3 regions of the Streptomyces sp. NPDC055962 genome follow, and region 1 is predicted to be linked to each of the others. Evidence: riboswitches for the same ligand, from Rfam matches in the RefSeq annotation. Region 1 holds a riboswitch; each other region holds the start of a gene.
The links. A riboswitch is a leader RNA that binds a small molecule or an ion and turns the genes downstream of it on or off. The one in region 1 is predicted to bind cyclic di-AMP.
Positions count from the first base shown of each region.

Region 2: it holds a riboswitch for cyclic di-AMP, as region 1 does, so the genes downstream of both, ACFC51_RS24140 (M23 family metallopeptidase) here and ACFC51_RS23665 (transglycosylase family protein) in region 1, are expected to answer to the same signal.
Region 3: it holds a riboswitch for cyclic di-AMP, as region 1 does, so the genes downstream of both, ACFC51_RS34070 (C40 family peptidase) here and ACFC51_RS23665 (transglycosylase family protein) in region 1, are expected to answer to the same signal.

Region 1 covers NZ_JBHJYN010000008.1:266,532-269,797, forward strand. The annotation lists gene ACFC51_RS23660 (transglycosylase family protein) at 66-1,064, shown strand; cyclic di-AMP (ydaO/yuaA leader) riboswitch at 1,355-1,527, shown strand; gene ACFC51_RS23665 (transglycosylase family protein) at 1,528-2,223, shown strand; gene eno (phosphopyruvate hydratase) at 2,542-3,266, shown strand, end outside.
Region 2 covers NZ_JBHJYN010000009.1:21,862-25,127, forward strand. The annotation lists gene ACFC51_RS24135 (aldo/keto reductase) at 1-477, opposite strand, end outside; gene ACFC51_RS24140 (M23 family metallopeptidase) at 642-1,682, opposite strand; cyclic di-AMP (ydaO/yuaA leader) riboswitch at 1,694-1,846, opposite strand; gene ACFC51_RS24145 (PP2C family protein-serine/threonine phosphatase) at 2,080-3,237, opposite strand.
Region 3 covers NZ_JBHJYN010000019.1:106,653-109,918, forward strand. The annotation lists gene ACFC51_RS34060 (LysR family transcriptional regulator) at 1-866, opposite strand, end outside; gene ACFC51_RS34065 (LysE family translocator) at 939-1,577, shown strand; gene ACFC51_RS34070 (C40 family peptidase) at 1,596-2,066, opposite strand; cyclic di-AMP (ydaO/yuaA leader) riboswitch at 2,070-2,242, opposite strand; gene ACFC51_RS34075 (hypothetical protein) at 2,706-3,014, opposite strand; gene ACFC51_RS34080 (ATP-dependent Clp protease proteolytic subunit) at 3,022-3,266, opposite strand, start outside.

The DNA of each region.
Region 1 (3,266 bases):
TCGAGTAGGGCTAGGTTCACCCCTCGACCCACCCGTCACATGTCAGTCACACGGAAGGCAATCCCATGGGCTCCGCGACCGGCAGACACCGTCGCCCTCGTCAGGCACCCGCCATCGTCGTCGCCGCAGGCGTCACAGGATCGGCCATCGCCATTCCGCTGCTCGGTGCGGGCGGCGCGCAGGCGGCCGACGCGACGACCTGGGACAGGGTCGCCGAATGTGAGAGCGGCGGCATGTGGAGTGCCGACCTCGGCAACGGCTACTACGGCGGTCTGCAGTTCTCGCAGGACACCTGGTCGGCCTACGGCGGCACGTCGTACGCGCCCCGCGCCGACCTGGCGAGCCGCTCCCAGCAGATAGCGGTGGCGGAGAAGGTGCTGGACGACAAGGGCCCGCAGGCGTGGCCCAGCTGTGCCGTGATCTCCGGCCTCGCCCTGGACGGGACGCTTCCGGGCGTCGACCCGGGCGGCGAGCCGTCCGCCGAGCCCTCGGACACCGCGACGCCGTCCGGCACCCCCTCCTCCGAGACGGAGGACCCGGCGGACGCGGCCGACGAGAAGGCCGACGCGGACGCGAAGGGCCAGGAGAGCGGGAACGCGTCCGACGACGCGGCGGACGAGAGCGACAAGGCCGGCGAGCCCTCGGACGCCGCCACTCCGTCCAAGACCCCCTCCTCCGAGGCGTCCGGGACGTCCGGCGCCTCGAAGGGTGACGCGGCCAAGGGCGGGAAGCACCGCGGCACGCCGGCTCCCGAGGCCGGCGCGGAGTCGGGGACCGACGCGCGCGAGTCCGGCCGCCACGCCTCCCGCGGCGACTCCGGCGCACGACAGGGCGCGGAGGGCACGTACACCGTCCGCGAGGGCGACAACCTCTGGGCGATCGCCGACGCGCAGGACCTGACCGGTGGGTGGACCGCGCTCTACGAGGCCAACAAGGACGAGCTCGGCTCCGACCCGGACCTGATTCTTCCCGGCCAGAACCTGGACCTCGGCCTCGGGGCGGACGCGCAGGACGCCCCGGCGGAGACGCAGAGCGCCCCGGCGGAGACGCCCGCCGCCAACTGATCGAAAGCGGGAAAACACCCCGAAAACAGGGGTAGTTAAGAGACCTATGTCCACTTATGTGTAAGTGAGACATGGGTCTCTTTGCGTCAACTGCCGCGCCCCGTCCGTCCGGTCCGTCCATATTGCGTCCGACCTGCGAAAACGCTTCTCGCAGGCGAACCGATTCGGGCTGATTGGTCGTTATGTCCATCTTTGAATGTGGGGGTTGCGTGTGTCTACGGTCGGAGCCGCTCGCACCGCGGGCACCCTCGACCGTCACGCCGAATCCTGCCGTCGGCCGAGGGGTACCGACGCGTAAAGCGCCGTAGGCAGGAGCGGGGGAACCAGGTAGGCGCCGGACCCGGCCGTCGGAAGACGGGCGCAGGGAACGGCTAGGGGTGGAGCCGCCCGCGGAAGCGGGCGGCCGGGCAACTCACAGGCCCGAACCCGACAGCTCACCTCGTAGGCGTCGGTGAGGAGAACCATGCTGCTTTCCAGCAAGGGCAAGCACCGTCGCCCGTCCAAGGCCGTCCGTATCGCGACCCTGGCCGGCGTCACCGGTGCGGCCGTCGCCGTCCCGCTCATGGGCGCGACCGGTGCCTCCGCCGCCTCCGTCGACACCTGGGACGCCGTCGCCCAGTGCGAGTCCGGTGGCAACTGGTCCATCAACACCGGCAACGGCTACTACGGCGGTCTGCAGTTCTCGCAGTCCAGCTGGGCCGCCGCCGGTGGCACGCAGTACGCCGCCCGCGCCGACCTGGCCACCAAGGGCCAGCAGATAGCCGCCGCCGAGAAGCTCCTCGCCCTCCAGGGCCCGGGTGCCTGGTCCTGCGCCGGTGCCGGCGGCCTGACGAACGACGGTGTGGACCCGGGTGTCGACACCGGCTCCGGCCAGAGCACCGACAAGGCCGAGACGAAGGCCCAGCCGGAGCGCAAGGCCGAGCAGCCCACCACGCGCAGCGAGAAGCGCACGGCCCCCGAGAAGACCGTCACCACCCCGACCGGCAAGAAGGTCGAGAAGGGTGACGGCGAGTACAAGGTGAAGACCGGCGACACCCTCAGCACGATCGCCGACGCGAAGAAGGTCAAGGGCGGCTGGCAGAAGCTGTTCAAGCTGAACGACGACATCGTCGACGACGCCGACATGATCTTCCCGGGTCAGCAGCTCCACCTGAAGTAGTCGGAAACGGCCCGGGGTCCCCCTCCTGCCCCGGTGGCCCGGCCCGGCGCGCAGACCCCCCGCGCGCCGGGCCGCGGCCGTGTCCGGCACCCGTCGTCAGGGTGCCGGCGTGTGCCCGCCTCAGCGGCGAGCGTTCAACAGTTGTGGTTACTGGCCAGTAGAATTCTGGAGCTTTGCCCGTAATGCGGGCCCTTGGGTCCTTTTTCGTCCCAGGGGACGGGCGGACGGCCGACGGAGCGGGCCGAGCCGGTTAGGCTCGTGGCGCAAGGCCACAGTGACCCTGCACAACCAGTGTCAGATCCCAGAAGGAGATGCCTCGTGCCGTCCATCGACGTCGTCGTAGCCAGGGAAATCCTCGACTCCCGGGGCAACCCCACGGTCGAGGTCGAGGTTGGCCTCGACGACGGCAGCACGGGACGTGCTGCTGTTCCGTCCGGAGCCTCCACCGGCGCGTTCGAGGCCATCGAGCTTCGCGACGGTGACCCCAACCGCTACCAGGGCAAGGGCGTCGAGAAGGCCGTCCTCGCCGTGATCGAGCAGATCGGCCCGGAGCTCGTCGGCTACGACGCCACCGAGCAGCGCCTCATCGACCAGGCGATGTTCGACCTGGACGCGACCGAGAACAAGGGCTCCCTCGGCGCCAACGCCATCCTCGGTGTCTCGCTGGCCGTGGCGCACGCCGCGTCCGAGGCCTCCGACCTCCCGCTGTTCCGCTACCTCGGCGGCCCGAACGCGCACCTGCTGCCCGTTCCGATGATGAACATCCTGAACGGCGGCTCGCACGCCGACTCCAACGTGGACATCCAGGAGTTCATGATCGCGCCGATCGGCGCCGAGTCCTTCTCCGAGGCCCTGCGCTGGGGCGCGGAGATCTACCACACGCTGAAGAAGGTCCTGAAGACCAAGGGCCTGTCGACCGGTCTCGGTGACGAGGGCGGCTTCGCCCCCAACCTCGAGTCCAACCGCGCCGCCCTCGACCTCATCCTCGAGGCCATCAAGGAGGCCGGCTACGTCCCCGGCCGTGACATCGCGCTCGCGCTCGA
Region 2 (3,266 bases), on a different contig from region 1:
CGGGCTGATGTTGGAGGCGGCGATCTCCCGCACCGTGCCGGCCTTCACGAGCTGGTCGAGGGCGGTGACGATCTCCTCGACGGGGACGCTCTCGTCGTCGAAGTGCGTGTAGTACAGGTCGATGTGGTCGGTGCCGAGCCTCCGCAGGGACGCCTCGGCCGCCCCCTTGATCGTGGTGGGCGAGAGCCCCTTGTACGACGGGTGGGCACCGACCTTGGTGGCGATCACGACGTCGTCACGGCGGGAACGCGCCCTGAGCCACTTCCCGATGAGGGTCTCCGACTCACCGCCCTCGTTGCCGGGGACCCAGGCGGAGTAGGAGTCGGCCGTGTCGATGAAGTTGCCGCCGGCCGCCACGTACGCGTCGAGGACGGCGAAGGTCGTGTCCTCGTCGGCCGTCCAGCCGAAGACGTTGCCGCCGAGGGCGAGGGGGAACACCTGGAGGCTCGAGGAACCGAGCGGACGCAGAGAAGTCATACCCGAGGACAACGAGCTGCTGGAGGCACGTATTCCGATTCTCGGGGAACCCGTCAGGGCCCGGGTGAACCCCTGCGCCCCCACGGAGTGGACCGGCGGCCCTGACGTCGGGGGGTCGTGCGTCAGGGCCGCCGGGGTTCCGGTGCGCCGGGTGGCGCCGGGGATCAGATCGTGAGGCCCTTGCCGCGCAGCCAGCTCATCGGGTCGACACCCGTGCCGTCCGCGGTGTGGATCTCCAGGTGGAGGTGCGGGCCGGTCACGTTGCCGGTGGCGCCGACACGGCCGATGGTCTCGCCGGTGGTGACCTTCTGCCCTGCCGTGACGTCCATCGAGGACTGGTGGCAGTACCAGACCTCCGTGCCGTCGTCGAGCTCCAGGACCGTGCGGTAGCCGTACGAACCGGACCAGCCGGCCGACTTCACCGTGCCGCTGTGCACGGCCTTGACCGGCGTGCCGGTGGGAGCCGCGAAGTCCAGACCGGTGTGGTGGCCGGAGGACCACATCGAACCGGACTGCCCGAAGGTCGAGGTGATCGTGTACGAGGAGGTCGGGACGGCGTAGCTGGCGGCGAGCTTGGCGAGGCGCTCGGCCTCGGCCTTCTTCTTCGCCGCTTCCTCCTCGGCCTTCTTCTTCGCCGCGGCCTCGGCCTCGGCGGCGCTCTGCTGCTTGGCGGCCTGGGCCGCGGCCGCTTCGGCCGCCGCCTGCTCCTGGGCTGCCTTGGCCTCGGCCTCGGCTCCGGCCGACTGCTGCTCGGCCTGCTGGAGGATGCGGGCGCGCAGGGCCTCGCCGGCGTCGGTGGTGCCCTGCTCGGCCTCGGCGGCGGTGATACCGGCCGTGGTGAGCGGGGAGGACGCGGCGACGGTCTCGTGGTCCGTGTCGGAGTCCCCGGACATGAAGGCACCCACGCCGGGAAGGGACTTGGCGTCGGGAAGATTGTCCGCGATGGAATCGGGAAGAGAGATGGAGACCGGCGGCTTGCTCTGCGCGGTGGCCATGCCGCCCGCACCGACGGCCGCGATGACGCCGACGCCGAGGACGGTGGAGCTACGGGCGAGACCGCGCTGCTTGGCTACGCGATGCCGGCCGCGTACGGGGCGGATGGACTCCTCGGTGGGGTTCCATTCCTCCCACGTCCTGTCCTCATCACCGAAGCCTCCGGTCCTGAAGGATGACGGGGCCTCGGGGGCAGGCTGATTGGACGCCACGTAGGCGCACTCCTTTCCTTCCTTCTCGCCTACCGGGTTAGCTGACGGGTTCGGAGCAGGAAGGTCTCCTACGGGCCCCTCCGTCTCTCACGAGACACAGGTGCCCGATTCACCCCATGTAGGTGGTTCCCCGGTTCCCTTGCGGAATTCGGCGCTGCGCACGGTGCCGTCTCTTGCGACGGCGGCTACAACCGCGCTGCGTTATCGAACGTTAATAGACACCCGGGTCCGATTCCAAGCTGTTCTCGCAGATCGCTCACGGCTCCAGCCTGGACTTTCAGGGGTCAAACGGGCAGAAACGGGCGACTTGAACACCGTGTATCCAGCCACCAGTTTCTGACGGAGTGTCATATGTTATGCGGAGCGAGGTCCTTCGACTACCGAACGTCGCGACCGGTCATTCACTGTCCCGCCCCACGATCTTCACCGTCGTACGCCGCTCCTGCTGGCCTCGCGTGGGCCGACCGACGGCGAGGAGGGCCAGGTCGTCCGTCGACCGGCCACCCGTGTGCAGCCGCACGTCGTCGGTGAGCGCGGACAGCAGTTCCTCGGGCCCCGGGAAGAGCCGGCCGCGCAGCCTGGCCGCCGGGTCGTAGAAGTGGCCCTGTGCGTCACGCGCCTCGGAGAGGCCGTCGGTGAACGCCAGGAACGTCGCGCCGGGCGGCAGCGCCCACGTGTCCGACCGGTCGGGCCACGCGTCCAGCCCCATACCGAGCGGCAGGGCGGGCGCGGTCGGGGCCAGGACGTCGAGCGCCCCGTCCGCGTGCAGCACCAGCGGCTCCGGATGGCCGCGGTTGACGACCCGCAGGGTGTCCGAGCCTGCCGGGATCTCCGCGAGGACCGCGGTGACGAACCCCTCCATGGAGTCGAGCCCGCCCCGCCGCGAGCCCTCACGGGCCAGCGCCCGCTCCAGCCTCTGGACCACGCCCTCCAGCGACAGCTCCTGTTCGGCGGCCTCCCGGAACGCCCCGATCACGACGGCCACGGCCGCCACGGCGTCCAGCCCCTTGCCCCGCACGTCCCCGACCACCAGACGCACCCCGAACGGAGTGTCCGCGACGGCGAAGAGGTCGCCCCCGACGAACTCGTCCGCCTGAGCCGCCTCGTACCGTGCCGCGACGTGCAGCCCGCCGATCCGGGCTTCCGGCACCGGGAGCACCGCGCGCATCGCGGTCTCGGCGATGACCCGGGCCGAGGCGAGCTGCTCGTTGCCGCGGTGCACGACGCGGTTGATGACGAGGGACAGGCCGACGACGGTGAGCAGCGTGAGCAGGTCGGTGACCGGCACGACCCTGAGGAGCACGCCGTCCGACAGCCGGATGCCGAGCACGACCAGGACCGTGACGATGCCGATGCGGACGGTACTGCCGAGGGAGAAGAAGGGCGCGGCGACGAGCGAGGCGGCGGCGAAGAGCGGGACCGCCGTGACCTCCGTCGGCGTCGCGAGGTCGAAGGCCGCCCCGGCACAGATCAGCACGGCGGGCAGCACTCTCACGAGCCGCCAGGAACGGACGTTCATCTCAGAGCCCCGCCGCCGTCCGTCCCGCTTCCCCACCTGTGCACTCCTGCCCGGTCCACCCACGG
Region 3 (3,266 bases), on a different contig from region 1:
GTCCCCGCCGCGGGGGTGTTCCCGTTCCCCCGGTGCACCACGGAGATCGTCCGCCGGAAGGCGGCCGGTTCCAGGCGCCGCACCGCGAGCGGCGCCGGTGACATCGCGGCCACCATCTCCGGCACCACCGCCACGCCCAGGCCCGCGCTGACCAGAGCGCAGACCAGGGCATAGCCGGGAGACTCGCACACCACGGCAGGGGTGGCCCCCGCCTCGGCCAGCGCACGCTCCACCCCGCGCCGCGGTGGGTGCTCCGGCGCACTGCTGATCAAAGGGCGGCCCGCCAGTCCCGCGACGGGCAGCGGTCCGCTGCCCTCGGACAGCATCTGCCCGGGCGCGGTGACCAGCACCAGTTCCTCGACGAGCAGCGGCTCGACGGACACCCCCGCCGGCATCGGCCCGGCCGCCGCGGGCTCGTACGCATGGGTGAGGGCCAGATCCACGTCGCCCGCCGCCACCGCGGCCACACCGGCGGGCGGCTCGTAGTCCGTGACGCTCAGCTCCACGTCGGGGTGGGCGCGGCGGAACGCGGTGAGCACCGGGGGCAGCAGATGGATCCCGGCCGTCACGAAGGTGCCGACCCGCAGCCGGCCGCCGGACAGCCCAGCGAGCCGGGCCAGTTCGTGCCGCGCCTGGTCCATCTCGTCCAGCACACGCCTGGCCCGCCCCGCCAGCAGCTCACCGGCAGCCGTCAGCCGCGCCCCCCGGTGGTGCCGGACGAGGAGGGCGGCCCCCGCTTCCCGTTCGAGCTTGGCCAGCTGCTGGGAGAGCGCGGGTGCGGTGTAGCCGAGCCGCGCGGCGGCCCGTGTGATCGAGCCTGCCTCGGCCACCGCCACCAGCGCGGCCAGCCGTGTCGGGTCGTACATGAAGCATTCCTTTTGGCAGACCATGAAGATTGCAAGTACACGCTAAAGGGCTCAAGCCGTCAGGGTGTCCCCATGGACGCACAACTGCTCGCCTTCTTGGCCGTGGCCGCAGGAATGGTGGCGCTGCCCGGCGCCGACTTCACGGTGGTCGTACGCAACGCGCTCGCATCCCGGCGGTCCGGGCTGGCCACCGCGGTGGGAGTCGCCGGAGGGCTCGTGGTGCACACGGCCCTGGCCGTCGCCGGACTCGCCGCCGTGCTCGTGACGATGCCGGTCCTCTTCCGCACCGTCCAGCTGCTCGGCGGCGCGTACGTGCTCTACCTCGGTCTCAGCGGCCTGTACGCGCTCCGGCGGTCCGCCGGCGGAGCGGACAGGGGTGCGGAGACGGGCGGCCGGGCGCCCTCGGGGCTCCGGCGTTCGCTGCGCCAGGGCTTCCTGACCAACGCCCTGAACCCGAAGGCACCCGTGCTCTTCCTGAGCCTGCTGCCCCAGTTCGTCCCCGACGGACAGCCGCCCCTGCCGAGGACCCTGCTGCTCGCCTCGGTCGTCGTCCTGCTCGCGCTCGTCTGGTTCCCGGCCGTGGCGCTCCTGGTGGACCGCCTGGGCCGGTGGCTGCGCCGGCCGCGTACCGCCCGCGCGATCGAGGGCGGCAGTGGCACGGCGCTCACCGCGCTGGGGCTCGTGCTGGTGACCGGGCCCCTGCTGCGCTGAACCAGAGATGAGGGAGGGTCAGCGGACCCTCCCGTACCAGACGTTGCCGGACCAGATCTTCTCCAGCCGGACCACCGCCCCGGTCTTCGGCGAATGCCAGATCTTCCCGCTGCCGGCGTAGATGCCGACGTGGTACACACTGCGCCCCGCATGGAAAAAGACCAGGTCGCCGCGTTTCCGCTGCGACCTGGAGATATGGCGGGTCTTGTTGTACTGCTGCTGAGCCGTGCGGGGTAGTTTCTTCCCCGCCTTCTTGAACGAGTAGAGCGTGAGCCCGGAGCAGTCGAACCGGTGAGGGCCTGTGGCGCCCCATCTGTAGGGCGCCCCCTTCTTCGACGCGGCGATCCTGAGTGCCGTCGCCGAGTGGGCGGCGGCCTCGGCGTCGTTCACGAAGCCGGGGGCCAGCATGGTGGTCCCTACGGCGAATGTCAGAGCCGAGGCCGTACCGACCCGGGCGAACAGAGACGGGACATGAACCTGCGCAGTCATGCGCAACCCTTCGTCAGCCGCCTGTGAAGGATGACCTGTCGGGTTCGGGCTGGCGAAGTTGCCCGGCCGCGCGAAGCGGCTTCACCCCGAGGACCGTCCGGAACTCCGGCCGGCCCGTTGTGCTCGGGTCCTCCACTCCTGCCGATCCACTTCTGTCGACCAGGCATCCGGACAGCGGCAGGACTCGGCGTCCGCCCGGACCGCCCCGCCGCGGTGGCGGGGGCTTGTCGTCCCAGGGATCTTTACGCACGCCCTGCCGGATTTCCTGGCTGAAGTGTCGATATGTGAGAGTCGTCACGACTGATCCGATCGGGTGGACGCGACGGCCGGCTGGCCCCGGCGGCCGGGGCCGACCAGCCGTGTACCAGCAGCGGAACGTTGCATTCCGTTCAGCGTCCGCATGCGGTGCGCAAGTCGGGCTGTCCCCCGGGCGGGGGAGCTCCTACGCCGAACGAGCGAGGAAAACTCATCGGCTCGTCGGGCGTGTCGAAAAGCGGCGCCACCGGGGGCGATCCGTCGCCGTACCGGACGGCCGTGCCGTCCTGCTCGCGGACACCCCTGCCGCCCCGTCCGCGGACGCCCCTGCCGCCCTGTCCGTCGGGCGTGCCGACCGCCCCGTCCGCAGGGCGGCCGGACCGCTCAGCCCGTAGGGGCGGGAGGCACGGCGACCCGCCCCGCGCGTCGTTCGCCGTCCAGCAGTCGCAGCACCCTGGCCAGGGTGTCCGCGTGGATCTGCGACTCACCCCGGTCGTGCATCAGCGCGAGGGCGTCGCGGAGGGCGGTCGCCCTGGACGCGAGAGCCTGGGCAGCCCGGAGCGCTCCGTATGTGTCGCTGCCCCGGGCGGGATTGATGCGGCCGAGCTGGTCGAGCACTTCCAGATAGCAGTCGACGAACTCGGCCTCCGCGCGGGTCAGTGCGGGGAGCGGTGGGAACTGGGGTGGGAGCATCGGCTGTTCACCTCGCGGGGCGCGGCGGCTGGGACGGCGTGCGGTTCTCCACGACGTGGTCCACCAGCCCGAACGCCAGGGCGGCAGGGGCGTCGAGGATGGTGTCCCGTTCGATGTCGTCGCTGATCTCCCGCGTGGAACGCCCCGTGTGACGGGCCAGCATGGCCGTGAGCAGCTCGCGTTCGCGCAGCAGCTCGCGGGCCTGGATGTCGAGATCGGAGGGCTGGCCCTGCACCGGCTCGTCCAGAGCGG